Regions from separate parts of the Microbacterium sulfonylureivorans genome, predicted to be linked through region 2. Evidence: predicted binding sites of a transcription regulator. Region 2 holds the regulator's gene; the other holds the start of a gene.
What was found. Region 2 encodes LexA, which represses DNA repair genes until DNA is damaged. Its sites were predicted from a motif close to TCGAACANNTGTTCGA; they were not measured.
Positions count from the first base shown of each region.

Region 1: a site for LexA is predicted at 2,585-2,600, ahead of EER34_RS09830 (HNH endonuclease signature motif containing protein). Genes of this name have one in related genera too.

Region 1 covers NZ_RJAD01000002.1:82,027-87,166, reverse strand. The annotation lists gene smpB (SsrA-binding protein SmpB) at 1-351, opposite strand, end outside; gene ftsX (permease-like cell division protein FtsX) at 421-1,335, opposite strand; gene ftsE (cell division ATP-binding protein FtsE) at 1,332-2,456, opposite strand; gene EER34_RS09830 (HNH endonuclease signature motif containing protein) at 2,611-3,945, shown strand; gene EER34_RS09825 (cupin domain-containing protein) at 4,035-4,382, shown strand; gene prfB (peptide chain release factor 2) at 4,405-5,140, opposite strand, start outside.
Region 2 covers NZ_RJAD01000001.1:32,892-38,031, reverse strand. The annotation lists gene metE (5-methyltetrahydropteroyltriglutamate--homocysteine S-methyltransferase) at 1-1,148, shown strand, start outside; gene EER34_RS00190 (hypothetical protein) at 1,145-2,611, opposite strand; gene lexA (transcriptional repressor LexA) at 2,670-3,350, opposite strand; gene EER34_RS00180 (LysM peptidoglycan-binding domain-containing protein) at 3,621-4,010, shown strand; gene EER34_RS00175 (histidinol-phosphate transaminase) at 4,068-5,140, shown strand, end outside.

The sequences.
Region 1 (5,140 bases), on a different contig from region 2:
GCGGCCGTCCGAGAAGTAGAGCTTCAGCGGCACGAGCGTGTACCCGCCCGCTGAGACGGCATGCGAGAGCTTGATGATCTCGTCCTTGTGCAGGAGCAGCTTGCGGACGCGCTTCGAGGCGTGATTGGTCCAATGCCCCTGCGAGTACTCCGGAATGTGCACGGCGTCGAGGAACGCCTCTCCCCCGTTGATGTATGCGTAGCCGTCGGAGATGTTGGCGCGCCCCTCACGCAGGGACTTCACCTCGGTACCGGTGAGCACGAGGCCGGCCTCGTACGTCTTCTCGATCGTGTACTCGTGGCGTGCGCGACGATTGGTCGCGACGACCTTCTCCCCGCGTTCCCTGGGCATGCTGACTCCTCGATCGATCGCCGCGCGATCGCACGGCAGCCGTTCAGTCTACCCCCAGCCGGGGTCGACTCAGGTGCGGAGCCACCGCCGGATCGCGAAGCTTGCCGACAGCGCCGCCAGCACGACTCCGATGACGATCAGCACCGGCACCACCAGCCAGGCATCGGCCAGCCCGACCCACGTCGTCACGAACTCGACCCTGCCGCGGAGGTACTGATCGACGCCGAAGTGCACACCTGCGATGACGGCGGCACTGGCGAGGATCGACCCGATGAGCGCGGCGAACACGCCCTCCAGCACGAACGGCGTCTGGATGAACCGATTGGATGCCCCGACCAGCCGCATGATGCCGAGCTCGCGTCTTCGGGCATAGGCCGACAGCCGGATCGTCGTGGCGATCAGCAGCACGGCAGCGATCAGCATGAGTGCGGCGATGCCGACCGCGATGTAGGTCGCGACGGTGAGCGCCGAGAAGAGCGGCTCGAGGTACTGCAGCTGGTCCTGCACCTCCTCTACACCCTCGGTGCCGCGGAACGCCTCGAGGATCACGTCGGACTGCCGCTGGTCGACGAGGTTGATCCAGTACGTCTCGTTGAGCTGGTCGGGCGTGATGACGCTCGCGTAGTCCTCGCCGAGCAGGTCGAGGACGTTCTGGTACGCCTCTTCGCTGTCCTCGAACCGCACGTCACGGATCAAGGGAGCCAGCGCCGGCCCGTCGAGCTTCTCCTGCACGGCGGCGAGCTGCTCCTCGGTCGCGACGCCGCCCGTGCAGGTCGGCGCCTGCGAGATCGCGGTGCACATGTAGATCGCGACCTGGGCGCGGTCGACCCAGAAGTCCTTCATCGTGGCGATCTGCATCTGCATGAGGATCGCCGCGCCCACGAACGTGAGCGACACGAACGTGACGAGGACGACCGAGATGACCATCGAGGCGTTGCGGCGCAGGCCGGTGAACGCCTCGGAGAGGATGAGTCCGACCCTCACGACGTGGGCCCCACTTCGTCATCGGGGTCGCTCTCGCCGAGCCCGAGACGGTCGGCGAGACCGAGCTCCGCCACATCGATCTCGGGGATGTCGGCGACCGGGATCGGCTGCGTCTGCGGTGCCGCAGGCGCCTTTGTGACGGGAAGCTTCGGCTCCGCTTCCTCCACGGACTCGGCCGGTTCGGGCGCGGGCTCGGGCTCCACGGCGCGCTCCTCGAGGGTCGAGGGCTTCGCCGCCGTTTCGGGCTCACGGTGCGGCGTCGGTGCCGGTGGGGGCGCAGCATCCGCCGCCTCTTCCTCATCGAGGTCGGCGAGGGTCGGATCGAGACCGGCTTCGGCTGCTGCGGCCGCTTCGCGCTGCACCTCGAGCACCGCGGTGAGCGCGGCGACGGCGGCGGCGCCGCGCTCCTGCTCGGGTGCGAGGCTCGGGAGGCCGGACGTGTCGCCGTACCCGCCGTGCCTCTCGTCGCGCACCATCTCGCCGTAGGCGAGCTCGATCACGCGACGCTGCATCTGGTCGACGAAGCCGGCTTCATGGGTTGCCATGACGACCGTGGTGCCCCCGGCGTTGATGCGCGCCAGCAGCTGCATGATGTCGACGGATGTCGCGGGGTCGAGGTTTCCGGTCGGCTCGTCCGCGAGGAGAACCTGGGGGCGGTTGACCAATGCGCGCGCGATGGCGACGCGCTGCTGCTCACCGCCGGAGAGTTCGTGCGGGAACCGCTTCTCCTTGCCCTCGAGCCCGACGAGGGCGAGCACCTCGGGGACCGTCTGCTGGATGAATCCGCGCGACGACCCGATCACCTGCAGCGTGAACGCGACGTTCTGGAAGACCGTCTTGGTCGGCAGCAGGCGGAAGTCCTGGAAGACCGCGCCGATGTGGCGGCGGAAGTACGGCACCTTGCGGTTGGACAGGGTGCGGAGATCGCGGCCGAGCACGACCACACGGCCGTCGCTCGGTGTCTCCTCCCGCAGGATCATGCGCAGACACGACGACTTGCCCGAGCCGGAGGCGCCGACGAGGAACACGAACTCCCCCCGCAGCACCTCGAAATCGACGTTGTTCAGGGCCGGCTTCGACGTGCCCTTGTAGCGCTTCGTGACATTCTCGAACCGGATCATGGCCTAACGAGCCTAAGCGCGGCGGCCCGGGTGGGTCAGAGCGACACCCGGCGGGGGGCATCCGATCGTGCGCGCCGGGGCGCATCCGGGGCCACGGCGGGTCACGGGCGGGGCGGGCGACGCCGATGTCGTAGATATGTTCTAATGTCTGGGTATGGCAGCAGAGCAGGAGCGAGACCCGGATGCCGTGCCCGACCCGGGTGCGGAGTGGCTCGCCGACGTTCTCCACGCGCCCGACGATGTGAGCCTCGTCACCGAGGTCGCCGACATGATGTCGGTCTTCGCCGCGCAGCGACTGGTCCGCATCCATGCGATGCGCCGCAATGCGCTCGACGAGGCGCGGATGTACGGCGGCGCGGTCGCCGCGGTGGTCGAGCGCTCGGTGCGTCTCGAACTCGCCGCAGCTCTGCGGGTCACCGAGAATGCGGCCGCGGGGCTCGTGGCCATGGCCGAATCCCTCGTCCATCGCTACCCCGCCGCGCTCGAGTCGCTCGGGCGCGCGCGGATGACCGAGCGCCACGCCGAGATCCTCGTCGATGCCCTCGACCCGATCGAACCCGAGGTGCGCGCCCGCGTGACCGACCGTGCCATCGCGCTCGCGGAAGAGCTCGCGATCGGAGCTTTCCGACGGGCGCTGCGGGCGCTGATCGACGTCGAACGCTCTGCGACGCTCGCCGAGCGGCACGAGCGGGCTCTGGGGCAGCGGCGCGTGGTCGTCGAGCCCGCGGACGACGGGATGGCATGGATCCATGCGCTGCTTCCTGCCGTCGAGGCACGGGCGATCCACGGTCGGCTGACCGCGATCGCGAAGGCCCTCGGAGACGGTGACGACGACCGCACGCTCGACCAGCGGCGGGCGGACGTGTTCGGCGATCTCCTCGTCGACGGTGAGACGACCGCGCTGGCGCCCGAAGCGCGTGGCATCCGCGCGACCGTTGCGGTGACGGTTCCCGTCATGAGCCTGCTCGATCACGCCGGGGGCCCGGGAAGGTCTGCCGGAGGTGTCGACGCGTCGACGGCGTGCGGGCCGGCGGTCGTCGAGGGCGTCGGGCCCATCCCTGCCGCTCGTGCCCGCGAGCTGTGCGGCGGAGCGGACGGCTGGATGCGCATCCTCACCCACCCCGAGACGGGCGTGGTGCTCTCGGTCGGGCGTGATCAGTACCGACCACCGCCCCCGCTGCGTCGCCTGGTGCGATGGCGGGCCGACCGCTGTATGGCTCCGGGGTGCGGCATTCCGGCAGCGCGATGCGAGATCGACCATACGTTCGCGTGGGAGCACGGCGGTGAGACCTCGCTCGACAACCTCGCACCGCTCTGCAAGGGGCATCACACGATCAAGCACCATGGCGGCTGGCGTGTCTCGCAGATCGCGGGCTCAGGTGGCGCGCTGGAGTGGACGTCGCCATCCGGGCGCCGCTACCGGGTGGAGCCGGAGCGGCGAGTGCCGGTCTTCCGATCGTCGGACGATCTCGTGAGCGCACCGTTCTGAGCCCGCTCCCGCTTCCTGCCGCGATGCGGACCGCGGCATCCGCTGACGGGCACTGGACTCCGGCGCGCGTCTCGGGTCACGATGGAGGGATGACCGCTTCACCCATCCCCGCATCAGAGCTCCTGGTGGGCGCCTCGCGCACGATGCGCTTCGAGGGCCGGCAGCACGACTCGGGCGTCTCGTTCTTCTACGTCGACAACGACCCCGGCATGGGGCCGGGCCTGCACCGGCATCCCTATACCGAGACGTGGCTCGTTATCGAAGGAGAGGCGACCATCCGCATGGGCGACGACACCGTGGTCGCGCACGCCGGAGACACCGCGGTCGTCGCCGCCGACACGTGGCACGGCTTCACCAACACCGGTCAGGGACGCCTGCGGATCATGTGCATCCATGCGTCGCCCGTGATGATCCAGGAGAACCTGGACCAGGCCTGACCATCAGGTCAGGGCTGCGACGTCAGTCGTCGACGTCCTTGCGCTTGCGCCACCGGATGCCCGCCGAGATGAACCCGTCGAGGTCGCCGTCGAAGACGATGGCCGGGTTGCCGACCTCGTGCCCCGTGCGGAGGTCCTTGACGAGCTGCTGGCCGTAGAGGAAGTACGACCGCATCTGGTCGCCCCAGCTCGCGGTGATCACACCGGCGAGCTCCTTCTTCTTGGCAGCCTCCTTCTCCTTCTGCAGAAGGAGAAGGCGCGTCTGAAGCACGCGCATGGCCGCGGCGCGGTTCTGGATCTGCGACTTCTCGTTCTGCATGGAGACGACGAGCCCGGTCGGAAGGTGCGTCAGGCGCACGGCCGAGTCCGTCGTGTTGACCGACTGACCGCCCGGGCCGGACGAACGGAAGACGTCGACGCGGATGTCGCCCTCGGGGATGTCGACCTCGACGGCCTCCTCCATCACAGGGATGACCTCGACGGCGGCGAAGCTCGTCTGACGCTTGTCGGCCGAGCCGAACGGGCTGATGCGTGCGAGACGGTGCGTGCCCGCCTCGACCGAGAGCGTGCCGTACGCGTACGGCGCGTCGACCTCGAACGTCGCGGACTTGATCCCGGCGCCCTCGGCGTACGAGGTGTCCATGACCTTCACCGGGTACTTGTGGCGCTCGGCCCAGCGCAGGTACATGCGAAGCAGCATCTCGGCGAAGTCCGTGGCGTCGTCGCCCCCGGCGCCGGAGCGGATGGTCACGACGGCC
Region 2 (5,140 bases):
CTGCTCTCGCCGACCGCCAGAGCGCGCCCGGTGTCCGCGACGGCGCTGTGCGCGAGCGCGCGGCGGCGCTGACCTCGGACGACTTCGACCGCGGGGACTACGAAGCCCGCGTCGCTGCGCAGGAGCTCGCCCTCGGGCTCCCGGTGCTGCCGACCACGACGATCGGGTCGTTCCCGCAGACGGGCGACATCCGCCGTGCGCGCGCCCGCCACGGCAAGGGCGAGATCACGACCGAGGAGTACGAGCAGTTCCTCCGCGACGAGATCGCGCGCGTCGTGACGCTGCAGGAGGACCTCGGACTCGACGTCCTGGTGCACGGCGAGGCCGAGCGCAACGACATGGTGCAGTACTTCGCCGAGAACCTCGACGGATTCGACGTGACGCAGAACGGATGGGTGCAGTCCTACGGCTCGCGCGCGACGCGCCCGTCGATCCTGTGGGGCGACGTGTCGCGCCCGGCGCCGATCACGGTCGCCTGGTCGACGTTCGCGCAGTCTCTCACCGAGAAGCCCATGAAGGGCATGCTCACGGGACCGGTGACGATCCTCGCCTGGTCGTTCGTGCGCGACGACCAGCCCCTCGCCGACACAGCGAACCAGGTCGCCCTGGCGCTGCGCGACGAGATCGCCGACCTCGAGGCCGCCGGCATCGGCGTGATCCAGGTGGACGAGCCCGCTCTGCGAGAGCTCCTGCCGCTGAAGAAGGCGGACCAGCCGGCGTACCTCGAGTGGTCGGTCGGCTCGTTCCGGCTGTCGACGGCCGGCGCCGCCGAGCAGACACAGGTGCACACCCACCTCTGCTACTCGGAGTTCGACGTCGTGATCGATGCGATCGCCGCTCTCGACGCGGATGTCACCTCGATCGAGGCCGCCCGCAGCCGTGGGGAGGTCATCGGCGACATCGCCGCGTCGGGCTTCACCCACGGCATCGGCCCGGGCGTCTACGACATCCACTCGCCGCGCGTGCCGTCGGTCGCCGAGGTCGCCGACCTCCTCGACCGCGCCGCCACCGAGCTGCCGCTGCGTCAGGTCTGGGTCAACCCCGACTGCGGGCTCAAGACGCGCGGCTACGACGAGACGGTGGAGTCCCTCCGCAACATCATCGAGGCCACGCGTTCGATCCGCGACAAGGTGGGCGCGGCGGTCTAGCCCTTCGGGGACTTCTTCGAGTCGGATGCCGCGGCCCCCACGGTCGCGGCATCCGTCGCCTTGACAGGCTCGATCTCGATGACCTCGGACTCCTCGACGACCTCGACGGGTGCGGCGGCGTCGTCCACGACAGCTTCGACGACGACGTGCTCTTCGGCACGGCGCTGGAGCAGCTCGAGGATCCAGGCGACGCCGAACGCGACCACGATCACGAGCACCACGTCGCCGATGGACAACGGGCGCAGCGCGAACAGCCACAGGACGGCGAGCACGGCGATGATCGTGCGCACGAGCACCTTGTGGCGGGCAAGCCATCCGCCGAAGCCTCCGGTGTCGAACCCGCGCGACGCGAGCTGCCGTCGAGCGGCGGAGTTCATGCCGTGGACGGCGCCACGCGCGCCCTGGGCGGGCGACGAGCCGCCCATCGCCCAGCCGAGCACGGCGACGAAGACGCCGAGCAGCGAGAGGACGATGGCCGTCTGCGCCATGGCGGCGACCAGCTGACCGTAGATGACCTCGATCGCGGACGGCGAGAGCGCGAGGTCGGTCGCGACGATCTGCATCGCGGTGTTGCCGATGGACAGCGTCGCGGCGAGGGCTCCGGCCCCGATCGCGATGCCGAGACCTGTGCCGAGCACGGCGACGCTGCGGCGACGTGCGATGGCGATGCCGAGCCCGAACAGCACGAGGGTGATGACGGGCAGCCACCATCCGAGCGTCGTGGCCAGGGCGTATCCGGTGCGGATGAGCGCGAGGTTCTCTCCCGTGCCGATGATGACGACGTGGTCGATCGCGGGGATGAGCTGCGCCGCGCTGACCCCTCGGTCCGTGAGGCGCTGCTTGACGGTCTCGACGATGGCGCCGAGCTGGATGCCGACACCGTCGTCGGTGCGGACGACGAGGCCGCCGCCGTCGGAGGTGGCCGCGGTCGTGAGCGCCCGGTGCGCGGCGCGCGTGGCGGTCGCCCAGACATCGGAGAAGGCATCCGACTCGACGACGCGCGTCACCGCCTGGTGGACCAGGTTCTCGAGGCCGTCCGCGGCGGGCGCCTCCAGCATCTGGAGCACCTGCGCGGCGCGCGGCGGCATGCCGTCGATGTCGGCCAGCCCCCCGAACAGGGAAGACGTGAGCTCGTGGAAGTCGACCTGCGCGGTGACGGCGTCCATCGTCTCGTCGATGACGAGCGCCTGGACGGCGGGGTCGTCGACCAGCGGTGCGAGGGTGGCGACGAACGCGTCCTCCTCGACCAGCTGGACGCGCGCCCACGCGCTGACGATGGAGACCGGCACGAGGATGGCGGCGACCACGATGCAGATGGCGGACACGGCCGTGCGCCATCGGCCTCCGGCGGGGCGGGAGCGCGGTGCGGGTGCAGCCTCCGCGGCGAGACGGGCGTTCTCGGACTCCAGCTCGCGGACGCGGTCTGCGAGCGCCTGGGCGTCCGCCGTGTCGATGTCGCTCATGCCGCCCATTCTGGCGGACGGCGACGACGTTGCGGGAAGTTTCACCCGCGAGGGGTGATCAGACGGCGCGGAGGACGGCGACGACCTTGCCGAGCACGACGGCCTCGTCGCCGAGGATCGGCTCGAACGCGGAGTTGCGGGGGAGGAGCCAGGTGTGGCCGTCGCGCTGGCGGAATGTCTTCACCGTCGCCTCGCCGTCCAGCATCGCGGCCACGATCTCGCCGTTGTCGGCGGTCGCCTGCGAGCGGACGACGACCCAGTCGCCGTCGCAGATCGCGGCGTCGATCATGGACTCGCCCGACACCTTCAGCATGAACAGGTCGCCCTTGCCGACGAGCTGACGGGGGAGCGGGAAGATCTCTTCGACCTGCTGCTCGGCGGTGATCGGAACGCCGGCGGCGATGCGCCCGACGAGTGGGACCAGAGCCGCGTCGCCGACGGAGGGCGCCGTGTCGGCGGGGTTCTCGGTCGCGGTGCCCGGCAGGTCGATGAGGACCTCCATCGCGCGGGTCTTGCCGGCGTCACGCCGGAGGTAGCCGCTCAGCTCCAGCTGGTTGAGCTGGTGCGTCACGCTCGACAGGGACTTGAGCCCGACGGCGTCGCCGATCTCACGCATGCTCGGCGGATAGCCATGGCGGGCGATCGACCGCTGGATGACCTCGAGGATCGCCAGCTGCTTGTCGCTCAGGCTCTTGCGCCGCCGCGTCTGCGGCCTGTCGCGCCCGGTGGCGTCGCTCATGTCCGGCTCCTGTCTCGCTGCGCTCGGGCTCTCGAGAGTGCAGCGGTCTTCGAATGTCGGAGGCCCGTGGTGGGGTTCTCGTATCGAAACCGTATCCGGATTCGGTGCTCTCGGGGAACACCGCGACCGCGTGTCGCGTTCGAGAGATCGTCTCCCGAAACGTCCCTTGACATCGCCATAGTTCGAAGATAACTTCGGTACAGAGATTCGCATCCCCCACTCCCGGCCGAGCGGCGGGTGCGAATCTCTCCCCAGCAGGAGGAGCAGATCATGACCGCGATCGGCATCACGACACCCGCACTGACGGGCGCATCCTTCCGGAGCGCCGCGCGTCCGGCGACGCGACTGCGGCTGACGGTGCGCGGTCGCCGCGTGCTGGCGGTCCTCGCCGCGCTGCCCGCCGCGCTGGCCGTCTGCTTCGCGATGATCTCGGGCGGCTCCGCACTCGCGTCGCGCGACGCCGGAGCCCCGATCGAGTCCTTCACGACGATCACGGTCTCGTCGGGCGACACGCTGTGGTCGATCGCGGAGGCGGTCGCGCCCGCAGCCGATCCCCGCGACGTGGTCGATGCGCTCGTGCGTCTCAACGCACTCGACAGCGTCTCCCTGCAGGCCGGACAGAGCCTGGCGATCCCGGCGGAGTACCACACCGCTCCCTGAGTCGGCCTCGCGCCGCGCGTCGACACACCGCCGATCCGCCCGTGCTGCGCCTCTACCATGGGAGAGGTGAGTCCACGCCTCGAAGACCTCCCCCTGCGCGACGACCTCCGCGGAATGACGCCGTACGGCGCTCCGCAGGCTCCGCTCCCCGTCGCGCTCAACGTCAACGAGAACACGCATCCGGTGCCGCAAGTCGTCGCCGACGACATCATGGACTCGATCGCGCTCGCGCTCCGCGACGTCAACCGGTATCCCGACCGCGAGTTCACGGCCCTTCGCGAGGGCTTCGCCGAGTACCTCGGTCACGGGCTGACGCGCGACCAGATCTGGGCCGCGAACGGCTCGAACGAAGTGCTCCAGCACGTCCTGCAGGCGTTCGCCGGGCCGGGGCGCACCGCGTTCGGCTTCGGGCCGACCTATTCGATGTACCCGCTGCTCACCCGGGCGACCGGGGCCGGGTGGGTGGCCGGCTCGCGCGCGGCCGACTACACCGTCGATGCGGCGGACGCGGCATCCCAGATCGCGGATGCCTCACCCGACGTCGTCTTCCTGTGCGCGCCCAACAACCCGACGGGCACGCCGCTCGGCCTCGACGTGATCGAGGCCGCCTATGACGCGACCGACGGGATCGTCGTCGTCGACGAGGCGTACTTCGAGTTCGCTCCGCGCGACGAGCGCTCCGCCCTCACGCTGCTCCCCGGGCGCGAGCGCCTCGTGGTGTCGCGGACGATGAGCAAGGCGTTCGCGTTCGCGGGCGCGCGCGTCGGCTATCTCGCGGCCGACCCCGCCCTCGTCGACGCCCTCCGGCTGGTACGACTGCCGTACCACCTGAGTGCCCTGACGCAGGCCGCGGCATCCGCTGCCCTTCGTCACGCTCCGACGATGCTGCGCATGGTCGACGAGATCGTCGCGCAGCGCGACCGCATCTCGGCGACGGTCGAGGCGCTCGGCTTCACGCCCCACGAGTCGTGGACCAACTTCGTGCTCTTCGGCGGCGTCGACGATCCGGCGGCCACCTGGCGCGGGCTCTACGACCGCGGTGTGCTGATCCGCGATGTCGGGATCCCGCATCACCTCCGCGTGACCGCGGGCACCGAGGAGGAGACCACCGCGTTCCTCGACGCCCTCGC